2 linked regions of the Prochlorococcus marinus CUG1417 genome follow. The protein of the gene in region 2 interacts with the protein of the main gene of each other region in a pairwise test. Links are inferred from orthologs where the notes say so. Each region holds a gene or a part of one and is shown on either strand. Other genes may lie near its edges.

What was found.
Region 1: the proteins of HA140_RS03145 (region 2) and sfsA interact in binary tests that used the Escherichia coli proteins (3 or more experiments, as listed by UniProt). The link is inferred for Prochlorococcus marinus CUG1417 from one-to-one orthologs.

Annotation. Positions count from the first base shown.
Region 1 is NZ_JAAORN010000001.1:259,802-263,021, reverse strand. What follows is about bases 1-2,956. They hold sfsA (DNA/RNA nuclease SfsA), read right to left. Parts: upstream 1,871-2,956; coding sequence 1,130-1,870; downstream 1-1,129. Other genes in these bases: murJ (murein biosynthesis integral membrane protein MurJ), read left to right, coding at 1,942-2,956; HA140_RS01425 (ammonium transporter), read right to left, coding at 1-948. In the rest of the region: more of murJ, read left to right, coding at 2,957-3,220. UniProt on the Escherichia coli protein: Binds to DNA non-specifically. Could be a regulatory factor involved in maltose metabolism.
Region 2 is NZ_JAAORN010000001.1:558,082-561,472, reverse strand. The notes cover bases 286-3,172. They hold HA140_RS03145 (glutamate-5-semialdehyde dehydrogenase), read right to left. Parts: upstream 2,441-3,172; coding sequence 1,130-2,440; downstream 286-1,129. Other genes in these bases: HA140_RS03140 (translocation/assembly module TamB domain-containing protein), read right to left, coding at 2,507-3,172; HA140_RS03150 (dihydroneopterin aldolase), read right to left, coding at 756-1,118; HA140_RS03155 (esterase/lipase family protein), read right to left, coding at 286-751. Also shown: HA140_RS03160 (M3 family metallopeptidase), read left to right, coding at 1-168; more of HA140_RS03155, read right to left, coding at 158-285; more of HA140_RS03140, read right to left, coding at 3,173-3,391. UniProt on the Escherichia coli protein: Catalyzes the NADPH-dependent reduction of L-glutamate 5-phosphate into L-glutamate 5-semialdehyde and phosphate. The product spontaneously undergoes cyclization to form 1-pyrroline-5-carboxylate.

The DNA of each region.
Region 1 (3,220 bases), 300 kb from region 2 along the record:
AATAGCTCCAGCTGCTGCTGCCAAAGTAGTTGTTACAGCAACATATGGAACCCATTGATCCATAGCAAGTTGAGAACCGGGGTTAAATCCATACCAACCTATCCATAGGACTAATGCACCTAGAGTAGCTATGGCCATATTGTGTCCTGGCATAGCTTGTGGTTTCCCATCAGAGTATTTGCCAATTCTTGGTCCAAGAAGCATAGCTCCTACAAGACCTGCCCATGCTCCAACTGAGTGAACAATTGAAGAACCAGCGAAGTCAACAAAACCTAAGGAATCAAGCCAACCACCATTCCATTTCCAGCTACCAGCAATTGGATATATAAATGCAGTTAATACAACAGCAAATACAACAAATTCTCCAAATTTAACTCTTTCAGCAACAAGACCGGAAACGATAGTTGCCGCAGTTCCTGCGAATGCAGACTGGAACAAGAAATCAACAGTTGGGACTAATCCAGCGTCAGTAACCATATCAGCGGTAACTGTTGGATCAAAAAATAAGCCTCCAAAATAAAGCCATCCGTCAGCAACGCTTCCTCCGTACATTAATGAATAGCCGATAAACCAATAAGAAGTTACAGCTAGAGCAAATACAAAGAGGTTTTTAGCAAGGATGTTTACTGCGTTCTTAGAACGACACATACCTGCCTCAACCATAGCGAAACCGGCGTTCATGAAGATCACCAAAATAGTAGCGATCAAAAGCCATAAATTGTTAGCAAGAAAAGCTGCATTCAACTCAGGTAAATCAGCTGCATGAGCTGAAAGATTAAAAATACCTAAACCAAACAAAGCTAGGGGAACAGTTGCAAGCCACAACATAGAGCGGTTTGAACTAAATCCTCGAATACTCCTCAAAAGGAGCATAGGTCCATTAACAAGACTTGCATCTTGTAATTTGGACCTAGAGCGCCTTTGAGGCGTTTGCAAAGCAGTGGTCATAAAAAAAAATTAGATCTGCAAAAAAACAGTTTGTACTGTTTCCTTTCAAATTTAAATTTATTCAAAAAACTTATCAGTGTCTAGTAGTTGTTTATACCAATTTTATAGTTGCACCCCAAAACATTATTTGTTAGATTTGAAAATTATTTTTTTAGAATTTCAAATTATCAAGTTTTTTTAATTATTTTAAAGGTTTAATTCCATTCCATGTTACGTGATCTTTATGAAATACAAACGAACAAGGGATGGTAATCATGCCTGCTCTAGAAGATTCTCTAAAAAGCTTGCCATATATGGGATCTGCATCATCTCCAGTAGTAAAAAATTCTGCATCTTTTCTAGTTATACAAGGTACTAAAATGCTTTTACTTTCAGGAATCAGTTCTTTTAATTCTTTTAAGTGTTTTTGGCCTCTTTTCGTTACTGTATCTGGGAAAAGAGCTACATTTTCTTTAATCCAAGTCGTATTTTTTACTTCAATATAAATGTTACGTTTATCAGGATTTGAAGATTTTGTAGTCAAAAAAAAGTCAATTCTGCTTTTTTTATCTTTTCCATAGGGGATTTCTGATTTAATTGTCTCTATTTCTCCTATTATTTCGTTTAGCAAATTTTTCTCAATAACCTTTTTGATTAACTTATTTGCAAATAAAGTATTAATACCCACCCAAACCTCTTCATTTTTTGTATTTAATACACATATCTGTTCCAATGTAAAAGGTAATTTTCTTGTTGGAGAAGAGGAAACACTTATTCTTACTTTTGCTTCCTCACTCAAAAGACCCTTCATTGGGCCAGTGTTAGCACAATGAGCAGTTACTACCTTTCCGCTTTCTAATTTTATATCTGCAAGAAACCTTTTATACCTCTTGATTAAAACCCCTTCAATTAATGGATCAAATTCAATTATCCGATCATTCATAAATATGTCTTTAATTAAAAATCAAATATAATTGAAACTTCATCATCTTGAAAAATTTCAGATAAAGCTAAATGAATTCATTTTTAAAAAATAATGTTTTTTCGATTTCATTTGGTACTAGTCTTAGTAAATTAGCTGGATGCCTAAGACAAATCTTGATAGCTGCAGCTTTCGGGGTTGGGGTTACATACGACGCATTTAATTATGCCTATATAATTCCAGGTTTTTTGCTAATAATCATTGGAGGAATTAATGGCCCTTTACATAATGCAGTAGTTGCAGTTCTAACCCCTCTTGACAAAAAAAATGGAGGAATAGTTCTAACTCAAGTAAGTATAAAACTTTCAATATTATTATTATTTTTAGCTGTACTAGTTTATTTTAATTCCGGTTTATTAATTGAATTATTAGCCCCCAATATAAGTAACGCAGCTAAAGTTATTGCCACTTATCAATTAAAGATACTTACACCTTGTATCCCTTTATCTGGATTCATAGGTTTAAGCTTTGGCGCCTTAAATTCTCGAAGAAGATTCTTTTTATCAAGTATAAGTCCAGCCATAACAAGCTTATCTATTATTTTTTTTATTTTATTTTCTTTGAGTTTCAACCAAGAAAACACATCTTCAAATTTACTTGCCAAGACGGGATTACTTGCTTTTGCAACTTTAATAGGAACTTTTATTCAGTTTGTCATTCAAATTTGGGAAATAAATAAAATCGGCCTCTTGAGATTAGATTCATCTTTCAATTCATTTATAGATGAAGAGAGGAGGATTTTCAAACTTATTATTCCAGCATCTATCTCATCAGGTCTAAGTCAAATTAATGTTTTTATAGATATGTTTTTCGCTTCAAGTTTTCAAGGAGCAGCATCTGGACTGGCTTACGGAAACTTTCTTGTACAAGCCCCCTTAGGCATATTATCTAACTCTTTGATATTGCCATTACTTCCAAAATTCTCCAAATTGAGAAGTGATAAAGACGATAGAGGTCTCAAAAAAAAATTGATATCTGGAATAGAGTTGTGTTTCTTGACTTCTATTTTTTTAGCCGGATTTTTCATAACATTCAATAATCAAATCGTACAATTAGTTTTTCAAAGAGGATCTTTTGATTATTCAGCGGCCTCACAAGTAAAGAAAATATTAATTGCTTATGCAGTTGGCATACCTTTTTATCTATATAGAGATTTATTAGTAAGAACTTACTATTCAATAGAAAAAACAAACTTTCCTTTTAAGTCTTCATTTGCAGGGATAATATTTAACATTTTTTTTGATTGGTTTTTAATTGGTGGCCCAATTAAGAATTTTGGGAATCTTTCTCCATATAATTTTGGAGTTGTAG
Region 2 (3,391 bases):
TTAGAAAACCCTGAAGATTTAAAGTTTATAGGAAAGAAATTTAAAGATACAATACTTAGCTTGGGAGGAAGCTTACCTCCATTAGACATATTTAAACTATTCAGGGGAAGAGAGCCACAAACAGATCCCTTAATAAGACATTTAGGTCTATCTGGAGCTACGAAATAATTTCATCGATTATTTTATCAACCGCAGATTCATTTCTTACAAGATTTCTATGTATATATACTTTTACTGATATTTTTTTCCCAAATTTTAAATTTGTCCACCAACCAGGGAATACCATGATATCCCAATAAGTAAAGAAATTTATACACTCAATATCATCAAGTAAAAAATCATTATTTGCGAGTCCCCTTAAAAACTTACTATTTATTTTCATTTCTGATATTCCTCTAAAAGGGTATTTAGGGACTAATTGAGCCATTAAAGTTCCTTTGTGAGGGGAACCTATAGATATTAATCTTCTTGTTCTTTTACACCCATTAAATTTTTGAAGCCAGTACCTACCAATTATTCCACCCATAGAAAATCCCAAAATATCTATTTCTTTTTCTAAACCATATTTCTCTAAAATCAATTCGTTTAATTTATTAGTCAAATCCAGAATTGAAGTCATTCCAAATGAATGTTTAAGCGTTGGAGCAAAATATTCAATTCCAATATCATCAAGTTTTGAAGTAATAGAAGAAAAAATACTTGAAGTATTCCAAAGACCATGAATCAATAAGATGGGATTTCTTTTTTCCAATACTTTAATTATTTTCAAGAATTCTTACTATTGACACCTTCCCATCGAAACCTGTGATTGGAGGATTGCATTTTGTCAAAATAATTTTAATTTTAGAAAGCTTAAATTCCTGATCGATGATTTCTAAAATTGAGTTGGAATATTTTTCGATTGTAAAACAATATATTTTCTTTGATTGATCTTTTAAAATTTGAACTAATTTCGAATAGTCAACTGTTTTTTTTATATCATCATTTACTGTACATTTTTCAAAATTAGTCCATAAAAATATATCTAAAGAAAATAGTTGTCCCAATTCTCTCTCTTTATCAAGAACGCCAACCCTGGCCCAAAGTTTAATATTCTCAATTTTTAAAAAAGTTTCCATCTTTAAAAGTTTTAAAGATCTTTATGTGTATAGAAAGCCTTTCCCGATGAAAAATCATCAACTATATTCCCATCACCTTTTAGGAAATATTTATAAGTTACCAAACCCTCTAGACCTACAGGTCCCCTTGGTGGAAGAGTTTGAGTAGATATGCCAACTTCAGCTCCGAATCCATATCTAAACCCATCGGCAAACCTAGTAGAGCAATTATGAAAAACACCTGCACTATCAATTACATTCATAAATTTATTGGCAGTTTTTGAGTTTTCAGTAATTATTCCATCTGTATGTTTTGAACTATATTTTTGAATATGTGTGATTGCTTCCTCAAGATCATCAACAATTTTTATCGATAAAATTAAATCCAAATATTCAGTTTCCCAATCTTCTAGACTAGCCTCATACTTTAAACCTAATTCAACTGATCTCTCATCTCCAATTAACTTAACATCATTAGAATTAAACAAAGGTATGGCCTTTTCTAAAAAAGCTGAAGCAATATCTTTATGGACTAATAGAGTTTCAATAGCATTACATGCTGCAGGATATTGGATTTTGCTGTCTAAAGCGACTGATAAAGCCATTTCTAGATTTGCCTCAATATCTATAAACAAGTGACAAATTCCATCAGCATGGCCTAACACAGGAATTCTTGTATTCTCCTGAATAAATTTAACTAATTGATTACTCCCTCTTGGAATTATTAAATTAATATATTTCTCAAGATTTAACATCGCCATGCTATCTTTTCTGCTTGTTAGTAAACATATTGCATTTTTATCAAGGCCTGATTCATTTAAACCTTCTTGCAATGCTCTCACTATTGAAGTATTTGTTAAATTGGCTTCACTACCACCTTTTAACATTACTCCATTACCTGATCTTATGGCTAAAGAACTAATCTGCATCACGGCATCTGGCCTTGATTCAAAAATAACCCCTAAGACTCCGATTGGCACAGTTTTTCTTTCTAAGACCAATCCCTTAGAAAGCTCTCTTTTTATTTGGACTTGATTTACAGGATCAGCCAAGTCACCAACTTTTCTTACTCCTTCAATACCTGAATTTAATTTTGCTTTTGATAATTTCAATCTAGAAAGTAAAGCCTTAGAAATACCCTTTTTTTCTGCACTTGAATAATCCTCATTATTAGCATCTAATATTTCTTTAGAATTTTTTTCTAGATAATCAGCCATAAAATTTAGGGCTTTAATTCTATTTTGATTTTCAGTCTGACTTATTTTTATTGATGCCAAACGAACTTTATCAGCTTTTTCTAGAAGATCATTACCTGGTTGAGGGACTTCAAAGATATTAGCCATAATATTTTTTAGGTAATCTAATAATAATTCAAATTAACGATTCTTTAAAGTAAATTTCTTTCTGCGTTAATATCTAAAAAATAATTGAACTTGACTTTTCCAGTCCCCATTGGAATCATAAGAACCTAATAATTCTAAGTTCGGATTTGCCTGAAAAGTCAAAATTCCTAAAGGTGAAATATCATCTCTACCTGGAACAGTTTGGAAGGCAAAATTTATCGCGTCAGTAATATCAAGCCCTATTTCGGCTACCCAAGCTTGAGAAGAAAATTCCTCATTAGAAGATGATTGACCATCATTCTCTATATTTAAATTTTCATTAGAAAAAATATTATTTAATGAATCATTATTTTCTATTAATGCTGGGTATAGAGATAACTGAAATCTTTCACTAAATGCATCAGCATTATTAAGTTGAGAAATAAATGCTCTATTTATTAAATTTGCAGAGTTACCGCCAATCAAACCAATTATTTGTGATCTGTTATAACTTGGCGTACTCCTTAATTGGATTCTTCTATTTTCATCAGCAAAAGATAATTGATCTAAAAATCCTTCATAAGACGCTTCAATTTTGATAAGCCTTGAATTGCCAATCCCGAATGATCCCAAACCACTAGAAGTCTCATTCACATCTAGATCAGCTGATATATTTAAATCCTGATTATTTTCACTTATAGGTATTATAGAATCTGGAACTTTACTAACAAGAGAAAAATTAATAAATGGAACGACGCCACTTCTTGATGCAAATAAAATATAATTATCTTTATTTTTATCAAGTTTAAATGGAGTAGTATATAGATTAGCTCTACCTTTTTTAAGATAAATTAGACCTCTAGCATTTAAATCTTTGCCTACCTTTCCGTTTATATTAAGGTCTAATTTGGTATCTAAATAAGCTTGAATTAATTCTGAATATTGAAGTTTAAAATCTGGACCAAGTTTTAA